One region of the Pseudoalteromonas sp. S1727 genome, then DNA from elsewhere that is predicted to be linked to it. Evidence: predicted binding sites of a transcription regulator. Region 1 holds the regulator's gene; each other region holds the start of a gene.
What was found. Region 1 encodes sigma-54, which starts transcription at its own class of promoters, with help from an activator protein. Its sites were predicted from a motif close to GTTGGCACGNNNNTNGNNT; they were not measured.
Positions count from the first base shown of each region.

Region 1 (5,699 bases):
AATTTAGCATTCAACATATTCGCGACAGCCAAGGTATGGCTCTATCTGGCGGTGAACGTCGTCGTGTTGAAATTGCCCGTGCATTAGCCGCAGACCCAAAATTTATCTTGTTAGATGAGCCTTTTGCTGGTGTTGATCCAATTTCAGTGTTAGATATAAAGAAGATTATTGAACACCTTAAAAACCGTGGTATTGGCGTGCTTATCACCGACCATAATGTACGAGAAACTCTTGATGTTTGTGAAAAAGCCTACATAGTTTCTCATGGGGAGTTAATTGCATCAGGCACACCTGAGCATGTACTCGCCGACCAAACAGTTCGCGATGTTTACCTAGGTGAGCAATTTAGGCTATAAAGCCACACTTTGGCTAAGCATCTGCTAAACTTAACAATGACAACAATAAAAGGATTGTTAGAGATACATGAGGCAATCACTCCAGCTGCGCATGGGCCAGCAACTTACAATGACACCGCAACTGCAACAAGCTATCCGCTTATTGCAGCTCAGCACATTGGATCTGCAGCAAGAAATTCAAGAAGCGCTAGATAGCAATCCGTTACTAGAGCTAGAAGAGCATGAGTATTCAGACGACACGGCGGGCAAGAATGAGCAAAAGCAAGATAACGACGACTTAACCGTTAGCGCCTCAGCAGATGACAAGCCCAGCGAATACGAACAAGAAAGCAGCGAAGCACTCACCAAAGAAACACTCAGTGATGAAATGGCGATGGATGTCACATGGGATGAGTACATGAGCGCTGCGCCAAATAGCTCAGCAGGCCCAATGCCAGAGGACGAATCTATATATCAAGGCGCCTCAACAGAAACCTTGCATGAATATTTAATGTGGCAGCTACAGCTAACTCCATTTAGCCCTACAGATGAAGCAATAGCCATTGCAATTGTTGAGGCCATTGATGACTCAGGTATTTTAACGCTTAGCTGTGAAGATATTGTAGAGAGCTTAAATCAAGGCAACAACGAAGAAGAAATCGAACTTGACGAAGTACAAGCGGTTTTAAAACGTATCCAATTATTTGACCCTGTAGGCATCGCGGCTCGCAGTCTACAAGAGTGTTTATGTATTCAGCTAAATCAATTTGATCCGGCAACCCCTTGGATTAATGAGACAAAAATGATTTTAACTGATCATATCGATTTATTAGCTAGTCGCGACTATCGCACTTTGATGAAAAAGACTAAGCTTAAGGAAGATGAACTAAAAGAAGTGATGACTCTGATCCACAGCCTAAATCCAAAGCCTGCGGATACCATAGTACGAGAAGAGTCAGAATACGTTATTCCTGACGTATCAGTGAAAAAAATTAAAGGCCGCTGGGTGGTTGAACTTAATCCAGACAGCATGCCAAAAATCAGAGTGAACAGCCAATATGCAGCTATGTCGCGCTCAGTAAAGTCGAGCACTGATAGTCAGTTTATTCGTTCGCATCTGCAAGAAGCTAAATGGTTTATAAAAAGCCTAGAAAGTCGCAATGACACATTGCTCAAAGTAACCAATTGCATCGTAAAACAGCAGCAAGGTTTCTTTGAACATGGCCCTGAAGCCATGCGACCTATGGTACTCAATGACGTTGCTGAAATGGTAGAGATGCATGAGTCAACAATTTCTCGTGTAACTACCCAAAAATACATGCATACCCCGCGTGGTATTTTTGAGTTAAAGTATTTTTTCTCAAGCCATGTTAGTACTGAAAATGGCGGCGAATGCTCATCGACAGCTATTCGCGCACTAATCAAAAAACTGATTAGCGCAGAAAACTCAGCGAAACCATTGAGTGATAGTAAAATTGCAGATATATTGGCAGAGCAAGGTATCAAAGTAGCTAGACGGACTATTGCAAAATACCGCGAGTCACTGGCTATTCCACCGTCAAATCAAAGAAAGAGTTTGATTTAAGGCGTAAAATCAAAAAAGGAAAATGCTTATGCAACTAAATTTAACTGGTCGTCACGTAGAAATTACTGATTCATTAAGAGACTATGTAAACAATAAGTTTGCGAAGCTTGAGAGGCATTTTGATCACATCAACAATGTCCATGTTATTCTTGACGTAGAAAAGCTAAGCCAAAAAGCAGAAGCCACCATCCATGTCAGTGGTGCTGAGTTATTTGCTTCAACTGAACATCAAGACATGTATGCAGCCATTGACGGACTAATCGACAAGCTCGACCGTCAAGTAATCAAACACAAAGAGAAGCACGCTCGACACTAACACTATGAAATTAAGCTCACTTATTTGCCAGGACTGCAGTAAAACTGCGGTCCTTTTTAATAGCAAAAAACGGATCATTGAATTTATCAGCCAATTGGCTCATGAACAACTTCCTCAGCTATCACAACAAGAAATCCTCGATGCATTACTCGCTAGAGAAAAACTAGGTAGTACTGGTATTGGTCGTGGCATTGCCATTCCTCATGGTCGAATGAGTGGTATTGAAAATCCACTAGCAATCATTTTAGTGAGCGAAACGCCTATTAATTTTGACGCAATTGATAATCGCCCTGTGGATCTGTTTGTCGCTCTCATCGTACCAGAGGGTGATAGTCAACTTCATTTAAAGACGTTAGCCACAATTGCTGATAAACTTAACGACAAAGATTTTTGTAAACAACTACGTAGCGCGAAAACAGATCAAGATTTATATCACGTTATTGTTGAGCAATCGTAAGTCATACCTCTTGCGTTAGTGATCTATTATGGCGGTACAAAGTAGTTCAATAACAAGGAAAAATTATGACAGGTAGTTATTCTGTACACATAATTTTTAATAACGTTAATGAGTTATTTAACCAGCTAGAGTGATCATGTTTTTAATAAAATTGCTATTAAGTGAAGGAGAGTTTACATGGAGTTAATCATCATCAGTGGGCGCTCTGGCTCAGGTAAATCGGTTGCCCTGCGTGTAGTTGAAGATCTTGGTTATTATTGTGTCGATAATATCCCTGTAAACTTACTGCCTTCATTAGTTCGTAGTGTCTCTGATAATTACGACAAAATTGCTGTTAGTATTGATGTTCGTAACTTACCCAAAGAACAAGAAGAATTTAACGACATTCTTGAGTACTTACCCGGCTTTGCCAATCCAACATTATTTTATTTAGATTGTGATGATCAAACACTGATCAAACGTTTTTCTGAAACGCGCCGTTTGCATCCACTTTCTTTAGATTCATTGCCGCTTGATTTAGCCATCAAACAAGAAAAAGTATTACTTGATGTGTTAACAACACGTGCTGACTTTATGTTAGATACCACTGATCTAAGTGTTCATCAACTTGCCGAGACGATTCGCGAAAAGATTTTAGGTAAAAAAGATAAAAAGCTAATTATCACCTTTGAATCGTTTGGCTTTAAACATGGTATTCCAAAAGAAGCGGATTATGTATTTGACGCGCGCTTTTTACCTAACCCCCATTGGGAGCCTGAGCTAAAGCCACTGACAGGTCTTGATCAACCAGTTAAAGATTACTTAGCCAGCCACAGTATTGTGCAAAAATTCACTTGGCAGATCCAAACCTTTGTACAAACCTGGTTACCGCACTTAGAACGTAATAACCGCAGTTATTTAACCATTGCAATCGGCTGCACAGGTGGCCAACATCGTTCGGTTTATTTAGCGCAAACCATTGGCGAAAGCTTTTCAATGAGCCACAGCAATGTAAAAATTCGCCATCGCGAGCAAGAATAACAACCACTGTTACAGTAAGGAATGTGGATGCGCTTAGAAGATACATTTTTAATAAAAAACAAACTTGGATTACATGCCCGCGCAGCCAGTGTATTAGCACAGTTAGCCGTGCAGTTTGATGCCAGTATCACACTTCACCAAGATGACAAACAAGCCGCTGGCGACAGTGTTCTAGGCCTAATGTTATTAGAAAGCAGCCAAGGTAAAGAAGTTAAAGTTGTGTGTGAAGGGCCCGATGCCGAACTCGCACTTGCTGCTATTGGAGAGCTGATTGCGCACCGCTTTAACGAGCAAGAATAGTCCATAGTCAGCACAATAAAATTACGTTAAACTTAATAAGCTACTGGTCAACGCAACCAGTGTAATTATCAAAGTTTCACCCCACCAATTAAGTGTATTTATTATTTAAGGACGCCAATGCCAGAAGCTTTTGAACAAGATTACCCACTACAACAACTAAAGCAAGTGACCAAGTCACTTAACAGTGGTCAATTTGTTCAAGTAAGGCGTATGTTGGCAAAAACAGCTCCCTGTGACACAGCTTTACTACTAGAATCATCGCCGCATAAAATTCGTACCTTGCTCTGGCAACTGGTAGATCCAGATGTACAAGGTGATGTACTCGAAGAGCTTTCTGAAGATGTTCGCCTAGGGATCATTGCCCAAATGGCGCCAGAGCATATTGCTGCGGCGACCGAAGACATGAGTCACGATGACTTAGGGGAAGTATTACGTAGCTTACCTGACACAGTCTACCAAGACGTTGTCAGCGCCATGGATAGCCAAGACCGTGAGCGGGCAACTCAAGCGCTTTCCTATCAAGAGCGCTCAGCTGGCGCATTGATGAATACCGATACGGTCACTATTCGTCCCGATGTCACTATTGACGTGGTACTGCGCTACTTACGCTTACGTGGCGAACTGCCTGAAGGCACCGATGATCTTTATGTGGTTGATAAACACAACTGCTTTTTAGGCGCAATGTCGCTCACCACGCTACTCACCAACTCGCCGGATAAAGTTATTCGCGAATTAATGGACGAAGATTGTGAATCAATCCCTATTTCCATGGATGAAAGTGAAGTAGCCCAATTGTTCGAACGCCATAACTGGATATCTGCACCTGTTGTTGATGATAACGACCACCTGCTGGGCCGGATCACCATCGATGATATCGTTGACGTTATCCGTGAAGATGCAGAGCACAGCTTATTGAGCTTAGCTGGTCTTGACGACGAAGAAGATACCTTCGCCCCAGTATTAAAAAGTTCGAAAAAGCGCTCAGTATGGCTTGGCGTTAACTTATTAACCGCGTTGCTCGCTGCAATTGTAGCAAGCTTCTTTGAAAACACCTTAGCGATTCTACCGATCCTAGCTGTACTCAACGGGATTGTGCCCTCAATGGGTGGCGTAGCTGGTAGCCAAACACTTACTCTAGTGATCCGTGGTATCGCTGTAGGTCATATTAACCAAACTAACCAACGCTTTTTACTAATGAAAGAGCTCGCGATCGGCGCTATAAACGGCATGGTATGGTCAATTTTAATAGCAGGTGTAGTCGCACTATGGCAGTGGGACTTTAAACTCGGCGGCGTACTCGCCTTTGCCATGTTTATGAATTTAGTCGCAGCAGGCGTCGCCGGCGCAAGTATCCCACTACTGTTAAAGAAAATGAAAATAGACCCTGCACTAGCTGGTAGTGTAGTGTTGACTACTGTAACTGATATTGTAGGCATTTTTGCCTTTCTCGGCACCGCAACTTGGTTGTTAGTCTAGATAGGAATAGAGGTTCTAGAAGCTAGGTTTTAGGCCCTAGTATCTAGCCGCTTCCCTAGAACCTTTTAAGCGCGGCATAAAGCCGCGCCTACAATAAACCCAAACATCGGTGCAAATCCGTAGCCGCGAGTTTACCTCGCGCAGGTTTATACTCACCACCGAAAATAAAAGTCACGGGCTACGGGTAACGAGTTTCGAGCTATGAATCCT
Region 1 covers NZ_PNDT01000110.1:13,282-18,980, forward strand. The annotation lists gene lptB (LPS export ABC transporter ATP-binding protein) at 1-356, shown strand, start outside; gene CWB85_RS19205 (RNA polymerase factor sigma-54) at 424-1,920, shown strand; gene hpf (ribosome hibernation promoting factor) at 1,949-2,236, shown strand; gene ptsN (PTS IIA-like nitrogen regulatory protein PtsN) at 2,241-2,693, shown strand; gene rapZ (RNase adapter RapZ) at 2,871-3,713, shown strand; gene CWB85_RS19225 (HPr family phosphocarrier protein) at 3,741-4,013, shown strand; gene mgtE (magnesium transporter) at 4,131-5,489, shown strand.

Region 2 (5,699 bases), on a different contig from region 1:
GTGATGCCAATGCCAGCGCTTCAGGCCTATCGGTTGCCAGTGTTAAAGTAGATGCGGCTTCCGCATTTAATTTAACCGCAAATTGATCACCCACATTCCCTGTCCCAGTTACATTTAACTGTAAGCCGAAAGACTCTCCACCTGTTATGGTTGACGAATCAATAACTCCAGCCACGATGTCTGCACTTGAGGGGGAGCCTAATGGCTCTCCTTTATTATCAACAGGTTGTATTTCAACTGTTGTTGCACTTGTATAAGTAATAATAAAATCACTGGCAGGAATTTCACTCCCTTTACCAGGCTCTAAAGTGGCCGTCATACTTGAGTTGCCGGTATTTGCTTGATAAGCATAACCGCCAACTGTGGGGATCGAAAAAATATCCCCTCCCAGCTCACCGTTTCCATCCATACCTAGTCTATTTTGCTGGTTAAACGCGTCAGCAAGTGCGAGCCCCATTTGGCCAAGTTGATTCTGTGCTGGTACTAAAATATCATCACGAAAAGCGAGTAACCCACCTATTTTACCCTTTAGTTTACTAACATCTACTTCAAGCGGCACGGCTTTGCCGCCATTCACATCAAGGTGTAACTCTTTAAAATTAGGATCAGGATCACCCGTCATCGAAAATAAATTGAATGCACCATCTTGCATGACTAATGACTCACCTGTCCCCATAAAAACAAGCTTTTCACCATTGGGGCCATCAAGTGTTTCAACATCAATCAACTCAGATAGTTTACGAATTGCTAAATCTCGCTCGTTATACATAGTGCTAGATTCTGCTTCGTTGCGAGTGCCATTTACGGTTGCAATTTGTTTATTCAAACTGCTGATATTTTGAATTAACGTATTGGCTTCATCGGAAAAGATCTCCAGTTGTTCATTGACTATATTTTTTTGATCAAAAACAATGCCTGATAGTCTATCCATCTGATCAAGCAAATTTTCGGCATCAGTCATCACTAATGAGCGTGCAACAGATGACGATGGCTGGTTTAAACTTTCTTGGATATTGTTAAAAAAAGAATTAACACTCGTCGACAAGCTGTTTGATTCCTCAGAGAATAACGTATCAACACGGCCTGCTTCTGTAACAAATTGATCAAAGAAGGTTTTATTTGAAGTATCACGGTTGAGCTGCTTTTGCGCAAATTCATTTAATAATCGATACGTTTCGCCACGGCCAACTTGATTGTCGATCATGGTCATATGTTCTGTGCGTTCACGTACATAACCAACCGTATTAACATTTGCAATGTTCTTACTGGTGGTTTGTAATAATTCTGAATTAGCACGAACGCCTGAATTGGCAATGTCTAATAAATTAAACGACATCTTAATTTACTCCTTGGCGAACGAGTGTTGTCGCCAGTGTTTTAAGCTCAGTCCGATTAAGAACTTGCTTAATTTTGTCGGCATAGTTGGGGTCGGTGGCATAACCTGCTTTTTGTAATGAATCTAAGAATGCAGCAGGTTTTGCAGTATTTTGTAGTGCTTCTTGATAGCGCGGGTTGTCTGTTAAAAACTGCACAAAGTCATTCACGCTGTCTTTAATTGAATCGTAAGCCCGAAAGCTTGCTTGTTTTTTGACAGGGGTACCTTGCTCAAACTCGAGCGTCACTTTATTGGCTTTATCGCCTTGCCAGCTTTTATCTGATTTAATATTAAATAAGTTAAAGCTGCTATTGCCATCACTTTTATTAATCACATGTTTTCCCCAGCCGGTTTCCAGAGCCGCTTGGGCAACCATCACCGCTGGATTCAAACCAATTTTCTCAGCAGCCGTTTTAGCATGTTCCCAAACGGTACTAATAAAATCATCAGCATTTTCAAACAATGGTTTTTGCTGTGTGGATGACGTGGTATCGACACTGTCCGGTTGCGTTTTACTTGCTGTACTTTGCCCGTTTGCGCGGCGATCACTACTAAAGTTATCGACTGTGCGTAGCACTGAACTAGGTGTAAAGTTTTTAGCGTCAGGGGAGAGTTGCTGCACGATTAAATCGGCTAAACCCAGTGAGCCTTTTGATGACAGATCAACGGATAGTTGTTGATCATGCATTTCTTCAAAGAACTTTACGCCACTGGAATTAAACGGGCTGTCTTTATCTTCAAACGCTTCATTGGCTTTACGCATGCTTTTTAATAGCATTTGCGTAAAAATAGATTCAAATTGTGCCGCTGCTTTTTTTAATGCTTCTTTTGATGCTTCAGGCGAGGCATCACTTTTTAAGGCGTCTTGACGTAACGTATTAAGATTGCCTAAATCAAAGAAGTTTTGTTTATCGAGATGATTAGTATCCATCAGCAATTTGACACAGTGATTAATAATGGAATTAACAATGCAATAATTGAGCCAAAGCAAGTTTCGGATTACTTATAAGGAGTGCCAGTTTGCCAAGACGATAGAGATAAGTTCGTTATACAAATAACATCCCCCTAAAGTTTAATCATAAACTTAGGGGGGATATATTTTAAATAACAACAAGTTGACCGCTAATTGCGCCCGCTTCTTTTAATGCTTCAAGGATTGCCATTAAATCACCTGGTGCTGCACCCACTTCATTAATTGCCCGAACTAAATCGTCAAGACTTACTCCTGGGTTGAAAACAAATGCTCTTGAATCATCTTGGTCAACGTCAATAATACTTTGATTAGTCACTGTTGTTTCACCATCACTTAGCGCGTTTGGCTGCGATACATTTTGCTGTTCGGCAATCGTGACTGTTAATCCGCCATGAGTAACTGCGGCTGCTTGTAATTTGACATTTTTGCCAATCACTATAGTACCCGTACGAGAGTTAACAATTATTTTTGCAGACGTATCGGCAGGTTTAAACTCAAGATTTTCCAAAGTCGATAAATAAGCGACTCGTTGCGAAGCATCACGTGGAGCAATAACACGAATAGACGCCGCATCGATTGCTTGCGCACTTTGTGGGCCAACCAAATCATTAATTGTTTGCTCTAATCGTTTTGCGGTAGTGAAATCTGGGCGGTTTAAGTTAAAGGTAATATAGTCACCTTGCATAAAAGGGCTGTTAATCGCACGCTCGACTGTTGCCCCGTTAGGGATACGACCGACTGTCGGTGTATTCATCACGACTCGACTACCATCAGCCCCTTCAACGCCTAACCCGCCTACAATTAAGCTACCTTGCGCTATCGCGTAGGTATTACCATCAACCCCTTTTAAAAAAGTTTGCAGTAATGTACCACCGCGTAAACTGCCAGCACTCCCGATTGAAGAGACTGTGATATCAATCGTCTGTCCAGGCTTTCTAAAGGCTGGTAATTCGGCATGAACGGCAACCGCCGCTACATTTTTTATCTTAGGTTTTAAGCTTGCTTCCAATGTGATGCCAAAGCTGTTTAGCATAGCTTTAAAGCTTTGCTCGGTAAAACGACTTTGCTCACCGGTGCCAGGCAAACCGACAACAAGGCCATAACCGACCAATTGGTTTGAGCGAACGCCTTCAACCATAGAAACATCTTTTATACGCTCAGCGCTGGCAGTAAAGTGCCAACCCAACAAACCAATACATAGCAACACTTTTAGACTTTTCATCATCAACTTCCTTTAAAAAGGGAACAGAGCACTGCTAAAGAAGCGTGTTAACCATCCGCCACTTTGCGACTCTTGTATTTGCCCTTTACCAGAATATTGAATACGTGCATTGGCAATTCTGTTAGAGGTCACTGTATTATCTGACGTTACATCTTGCGGACGAACGAGTCCCTCCAGACGAATAAATTCTTCACCGGTGTTTAAAGTGAGCCACTTCTCACCACGGATCACTAAATTGCCGTTGGGTAATACACGCATTACATTCACTGAAATATCACCAAACAGGCTATTTGATTGATTGGACTTAGAATCACCTTTAAATGATGAATCACTACCAATACCAAACTGAATGCTGTCACCGCCAATATTGACAGGTAAGCCACCTAAACCAATCACAGGATCTAAATTAGCATCACTTTCTTTATCTGTTTCTGTTTTTGCTGCCTTACTAGCTTGGGTCGACTCTTGGAGCTTAACAGTGATAATGTCGCCCGTTCGCAACGCTTTTTTATCAGAATAGAGGTCGTTTGATAAGTAGCTATCAAATAACGAACCGGTTGGCACAACTTGCTCGGCAGCTGGCTCTGGGTACATTGGAGCGTAGTATGGATCATCTTGAACCACATGGAGATTTTGAGTGGTCATACAACCACTCAAGACACATGCACCCGCTAAAACTATGGATAAATTACGCATCACTTTACTCCAATAATTATTAAAGTTGTTGATTGATATAACTCATCATTTCATCTACTGCTGAAATAACTTTTGAGTTCATTTCATAGATGCGTTGAGTTTCAATCAAGTTCACCAACTCTTCTGTTACATTTACATTTGAGGTTTCAAGTGCCCCTTGCACCACAGTTCCTAAACCTTCGAGACCCGGATTCCCTTGTACTGGAGCACCACTTACTGCGGTCTCGGTATATAAGTTTTGTCCAACAGGCTCTAGACCCGATGGATTGATAAAATCGCTGATCGTCAACTGACCAATCACCACGTTATCTGGCTGGCCTGCAATGCGAACAGATACTTCACCATCTTGCGACACGGTAATTGATTGCGCATCATCAGGCACATTCATTTCTGGTTGCACAGGAAACCCCGCCCCCGCGGTTACAATACGGCCGTCTTCATCAGTGGTAAATTGCCCATTGCGCGAATAAGCAATATTGCCATCAGGTTGCAACACTTCAAAAAAACCAGGCCCTGAGATCATCCAATCAAGTGAATTCTCAGTGGTTAACATATTCCCTTGAGAAAAGTTTTTTTGGTTTGCAACCACTTTAGCACCGGCACCGAGCATTAAACCTGAAGGCATTTCAGTGTCTTGTGATGAGCGACCACCAGGCTGATTAATATTTTGATACAATAAGTCCTCAAACACCGCACGGCTTTTCTTATAACCAACAGTACTGGCATTGGCTAAATTATTTGAGATCACCGAAATATCGGTTTGTTGAGCATCAAGCCCTGTTTTACTTATCCACAATGCAGGATTCATAGTCGTGTCCTCTCAATAAAGTTAAACAATACGCAGCAATTGAGTATGACGTTCGTCAATTTCTTCAGCTGTTTTCATTAACTTAACTTGTAATTCAAATTGGCGTTGATGGCTTATCATATCCACCATCTCGTGTACCGGATTTACGTTTGACATCTCTAAGGTGCCACTCATTACTTTTACGTCAGTAGCAATATCGCAAAATCCACATATATCATCTACGAGTAGTTCTGGTTTAGGTCTAAACAGACCGTCATTGCCTTTTTCAAGCTCAGAGTTGTTTGCCTTGATCACTTTTAAACGATCAACGACCTCTAAAAAATTAGCAGGTGCGCCCTGTGGGCGAATTTGAATGGAACCATCTTCACTAAATTCAACTTTTTCAATTGGCAGTGGCAAAATGATTGGCCCACCCTCGCCAATAACTTGGCGCCCGTGACTTGTCATCAACGCCCCATCAGGACTGATATTGAGTGTGCCGACTTTTGTATAGGCTTCATTGCCAGCTGCATCTTGTACGGTAAGCCACCCTTTATCACTCATAGCAATATCTAAGTCGCGACCAGTTTCAATAATACCGCCAGAGGTCATATTAGAGCCGGGACGTTCTTGCATGGAAAACACC
Region 2 covers NZ_PNDT01000010.1:140,599-146,297, forward strand. The annotation lists gene flgK (flagellar hook-associated protein FlgK) at 1-1,336, opposite strand, end outside; gene flgJ (flagellar assembly peptidoglycan hydrolase FlgJ) at 1,338-2,306, opposite strand; gene CWB85_RS03360 (flagellar basal body P-ring protein FlgI) at 2,476-3,570, opposite strand; gene flgH (flagellar basal body L-ring protein FlgH) at 3,583-4,266, opposite strand; gene flgG (flagellar basal-body rod protein FlgG) at 4,286-5,074, opposite strand; gene CWB85_RS03375 (flagellar basal body rod protein FlgF) at 5,096-5,699, opposite strand, start outside.
Region 2: flgJ (flagellar assembly peptidoglycan hydrolase FlgJ) is a predicted target of sigma-54. The motif match lies at 2,344-2,362, and genes of this name have one in related genera.

Region 3 (5,699 bases), on a different contig from region 1:
CCTTACGTTTGGTAATGATGGTTACTTTTTTATCTATGATACAAAAGGCGTAAGTATTTTTCATGCGCTTTTAGGTGATGCCATTGAAGGACAAAATCAGATAGCAATGACAGATCCTAACGGCAAAAAAATCATCGTTGGCTTACTTGAGCAAGCTAGGCAAGGTGGTGGTGCTTTTTATTATCATTTTCAAAAACCTAATACATCTGGTTTAGTTGAAAAAATAGGGTATGCAGCGATGATCCCTGGCACTGATTGGATGATAGGGACAGGTGAATACATGGATGATATTGAAGCCGAGCTTGCTAAATATCAAATGACAATACAAGAACACATGAATGAAAAAGTAACGACATTATTATTGATCGCATTATTTTGGGTGATTTTAACGGTGTTTTTTGCTTTAGTTGCGGCTAATACTATGGTTAAACCAATTCAAAATATGGTTAAAAGCTTAGATGATATAGCAAAAGGACAAGGCGATTTAACTAAGCGATTAGAAGTTCATAGCCACGATGAAATAGGTCAACTAGGTAACTCCTTTAATGTTTTTGTGAGTAAGTTACATAGTATTATTGCTAATGTAGCGGATGTAACTTGTGATGTAAAAGACTCATCAAATAGTATTAATACGCAAACTCAGTTAATTGAAAACCAATTACTAAATCATAATCACGAAACAGAATTAGTAGCCACTGCAATTACAGAAATGTCTGCCACCTCTCAGGAAGTAGCACAAAATACAACGCAAGTTGCAGTATCGACTCAGTCAGCTACTCAAGACGTTGCCAATGCTCAACAATGCGTCGATGTTTCTTTAGATGAAGTTTCAAATTTAATGAAAGAAATTAATCAAGCCGCTGAGCAGGTTAATTCATTAAGTGAACAGTCGAAAAAAATTAATAGCGTATTAAGTGTTATCGGTGGCATTGCTGAGCAAACTAATTTACTTGCCCTTAATGCGGCCATTGAAGCTGCAAGAGCAGGGGAGCAAGGCCGTGGTTTTGCTGTTGTTGCTGACGAAGTGAGAAGCCTTGCCAGTCGTACGCAAGAAAGTACGTTAGAAATAAATGAAATGCTTAACGAGTTACATACTCTTGTCACGGCAGCTGTTGAGGCAATGTTAGCCAGTCAGCAAAGTTGTAATCGCTCAGTTGAGTCATCAAGAGCTATTTCAGAAAGTTTAGGCGCGGTAACAAGCGCCGTGACAACTATTAATGATATGAGTACACAGATTGCCACCGCAGCTACAGAGCAAAGCAGTGTGACTGAAGAAATTAATCGCAATGTTTTTGCTATTCAAGAAATAGTTAATGAACTTACCCGCTCAATAAAAACGACTTCAACGGTTAGCCATCATTTAGCTGAGCGAGGCGAAAGCTTGGGTGATCTCGTTGGCCAGTTCAAAATTTAATATAGTAAGCGCAAAATTGATACTTAATTGATGGTTTGGGTATAAAAAGTGTTTAAATTACAAAAGGCCAAGCGTTAAACGCTTGGCCTTTGTTTAAGTGCTTGCTTTAATAGAGGCTATTAAAGCAAGTAAATAGCTGCTAGGTTAGCTTTGTAATTCACCGGTTGATGATTCAATGTGAGCACGCACAAACCACTGAAATTGCTCAAGCTCAGCAAGTTGCGCGATGATCATATCTTCTGACACAGGATCAAGCTCAGATAGTTTCTCAAGAGCCTTACGGTGGTCGCCATTTACTCCGTTGTATACTTTATCAAGAGCAACAAGGTGATCCTTCACTAATCCTTTACCAATTGAGTAATCTTCCCAAGAGCGGCGATCAACAATTGATTTAGGTGTCCCTACTGGCACGCCACCTAATGTGGCAATACGTTCTGCGATAGTATCTGTCATCTCTTGAACAGCAGCTACTTGCGGGTCGAGCATTTCGTGTACACCAATAAAGTTAGGACCCACCACATTCCAGTGAATGTGTTTTAAGGTAAGCTGCAAATCAATTAATGCAACCATACGGTTGTCGAGTTGTGCAATTGCTTGCTCTGCAGCTTCACTATTCATCCCAGGGGCGGTAAATTCAGCGACTTTACTATTACTCATAATTCCTCCTAAATTAAAAACTAAGCGGGTATACCTTAACCGAAGCAATGGGCATGCCGAGTTTAAATTTTAATAATTATCAGCTTTTTCAATCTGTTATATTTATTTTTTGCGAAGTGGCTATGATCACAAAGGTAATTGATATGAAAAACATGCATGGCTGTGTAAATTATTCATGGCTTGAAATTATGACAATTTCGTGAATTTACTGGTTGGCCCGATTTTTGTTAACGCTTTTAATTTATGATGTTGGCAAATTTTGTCAGCAATAAAAAATGAGCAGTAATGATTAACAGAAGACAGTTTTTATTTAGTGCGGGAACGCTTGCGTTTGTAGGACTCTCTCGCAGTGCATTTGGTAAAGTGCCAGTCACAGACTTAGGCAGTGATCTTGCTGCTTATGGACCTTTAATTGCAGATAGTAACAAACTTTTAGATTTACCTGCAGGCTTTAGTTATAAAGTGATTTCTCAGCTTGGTGAGAAAATGGTTGACGGTCAATTTGTGCCTGATAAAGCCGATGGCATGGGGTGCTTTGAGCTTGATGATGACAGGGTTGCCTTGGTTCGAAATCATGAACTAAAACCCACTGATTTAGCTAAAGCAGATGCTGGCGCGCAAACGCATAAAACACCGCAGGCTTATGATACTAATAAACAAGGTGTCGCTTTGCCAGGCGGCACCAGCCATATTATTTATAACCTTAAAACAGGTCAAAAAGAGCAAGAGTACTTATCTCTCATTGGTACTATCCGTAACTGCTCTGGCGGTATAACGCCGTGGGGAACTTGGCTTACCTGCGAAGAAACTACGTTAACTAAAGCCGATGGTTTTGCTCAAGATCACGGTTATATTTTTGAAGTTCCTGCAAATGCTAAAGGCTTAGTGGATCCTGAGCCGTTAAAAGCGATGGGGCGCTTTAACCATGAAGCTGCCGCAATCGACCCGAAAACAGGTATTGTTTACCTTACTGAAGACAAAGGCGACAGCTTATTTTATCGCTTCATTCCAAATGAGTACGGAAAATTACACAAAGGCGGCAGGTTGCAAGCTATGGTTATTAAAACCACACCACAATTTGATACCCGAAATTGGGCTGGTGCTAATATGGCATTGCATCAAAATATGGATGTTGAGTGGGTTGATTTAGATAATCCCGAAAGTCCAAAAGATGACTTACGCTTACGTGGCTATGCCAATGGCGCTGCATTATTTGCCCGCGGTGAAGGCATTCATTGGGGTAATAATGAACTGTATTTTTGTTGTACTAATGGCGGTAAAAAGCAACTTGGTCAAGTTATGAAGTATGTACCATCGCAGTTTGAAGGCACGAGTCAAGAGCAAACCGATCCAGGGAAAATTCAACTTTTTGTTGAAAGCACCGATGGCTCGCTTTATAACTTTGGTGATAACCTAACCGTTGCACCAAACGGGCATTTAATTGTTTGTGAAGACCAGTACACTGATGTGGTTGATAACCATTTGCGTGGTGTAACACCTAAAGGTGAGGTATATAACTTTGCTCGCTTAAATACTCAGGCTGAGTTAGCTGGGGCTTGCTTTTCACCGGATGGTAAAACCCTGTTTGTAAATGTATTTACACCAACGAAAACCTTGGCCATCACAGGTCCATGGGATAGTTTTAAGGGTTAATAGTAAGATAAAGTGAAGATACTTATCTTCACTTTATCGCAGCTCATAGAAATATATATACTGCAGGTAGGGCAATACCGCTGATCACCCAGAGTGATCTCATCCCCCAAGGACTGTGTTTGCCTTTAATCATAAACAAGCCACTTAAAGCCAAAAAAATCAGTAAAGCCGCAAAGGCATCGGAAAATATAATCCAAGATGCTTTCGTCTCGTTCAGATGCAAGCGGTTAAATGCTTGAAACACATGACGAGGGGTTATTTTCTCATATATTATTTGCTGATCTTTTAGATTTAATAACAGGTTGTTGCCATTTTTAAAAAATACTTTAAATTGCGTCGGCGATGCCCAGTAAGAGGCTTTCACTTTTTCATCAATCTGACTTGTTACAAGTAACTGACTTATTAGCTTTTCATCATTATCAAGTGACCAGTTTTGGGTGGATATAGGTGCTATAGCTTGCTCGACACGGTAATTAGGATTCCAGTCATCTTTGTGATTAACCGCTATGCCTGATACAGCAAAAATGATCACTAAACCAATGCAAAAATAACCGATATCACGATGTAAACTCCGGTTTAATTTGTACCAATTTATTTTTCTTTTATTCAAGAATCTCTACACCTGTAGGTACAAGTTGATAAATTGCCATAGGCTCTGTCACCGTATTTTCGTCAAATTCGTTTCCTGCTTGCTGTGCTCTGTGCGCTAGTAAGGCTTTGGTGCGGTCTAAGTTTAGTTGGATTTTATTTAGCTTTCCGGTTGCAATTGCTTTACTTCCTTTTGCTGTCATAGGAAATACCATATCACCGTCATTAACCTTAATTTGCAGGTTTTCAAAACGCTTATCAGAGGCAATCGTCATCCAGCAGCCACGTTTAGCGCATACACCAACAACGGTACCTTCAATAGTAATTGGTTGATCTAAATAGTTATCTGGTGCGGCCATTATAGTCGAAATTTTTAACCGATTAGTATTATCGACAGGTTTACCAAATTGTTCGGCTGCAGCTGAAGATAGTCCAATAGTTGCAATCATCAGAATTAATATTTTGCAAAAATTCATCATAGTTCCTTTTGTATTAAGATAAATTAGCCAAGTTAATTATAAGATTCGGATAAACAATCCACTTTTTTATATAACCATAAGTAATTATTTATTGCAATTTTAGAGTTAAGACCCTAAAATCGCCACAAAACTAAATGGTAATGATTTTTATTAAGGAGTGATGATATGAAATTTTCGTATGTTTTTCTATGTGTTGGAGCGGCTCTTTCTAATTTTTCTACATTCGCAGCGACTGACTCTGATAAAAAAGCTCAAGACATAGAGCAAATTGAAGTGTTAGGTCATAAGCTAACAGCTCTAAATCAAGATGTTGCGAGTTCTGTATCGGTACTTTCTACAGAACAAATAGATAGGCAACAAGCGGCTGATTTAAACCAAATACTTAAGACCCTCCCAGGGGTTGAGCTGTCAGGCAGTGTTGCGCCTTTATCAGGGCAGCCGGCTATTCGCGGCTTATATGGCGAACGTATTTATATCATCAGTTGATGATGTAAAACGTAAAATTGATTCCGATGGTAGTCAAAACATCGCGCAAATTAATTCATTAGGTATTAACCCTGATCAGTTAAAACAAATCCAAGTTTTACGTGGTGCTGACTCACTGACGGTAGGCTCTGGTGCTATTGGTGGCAGTATTCGCTTAGTGACCAAGGATGCAAGTGATTATTTAGGTGATGAGCAGGGCTTTGGCGCTCGATTTTCGGTGACACATCAATCGGTTTCAGACGCGAATGACTTTAATGCTGATCTGTTCTATTTAAATGATGTTAGTGATACCGTTTTATCACTCGGACAAGTTGAATATGATGATATTGATGTTGTTGCTAAGGAAGATGCAACGGATGACGAACAAATTCAGCAACTGAGCAAAATACAAAACAAATCAAGACGACAAAATGCGACCCTAA
Region 3 covers NZ_PNDT01000001.1:27,162-32,860, forward strand. The annotation lists gene CWB85_RS00120 (methyl-accepting chemotaxis protein) at 1-1,414, shown strand, start outside; gene dps (DNA starvation/stationary phase protection protein Dps) at 1,559-2,071, opposite strand; gene CWB85_RS00130 (alkaline phosphatase PhoX) at 2,357-3,724, shown strand; gene CWB85_RS00135 (PepSY-associated TM helix domain-containing protein) at 3,768-4,334, opposite strand; gene CWB85_RS00140 (DUF4920 domain-containing protein) at 4,327-4,791, opposite strand; gene CWB85_RS22730 (TonB-dependent receptor plug domain-containing protein) at 4,957-5,277, shown strand; gene CWB85_RS00145 (TonB-dependent receptor domain-containing protein) at 5,249-5,699, shown strand, end outside.
Region 3: dps (DNA starvation/stationary phase protection protein Dps) is a predicted target of sigma-54. The motif match lies at 2,114-2,132, and genes of this name have one in related genera.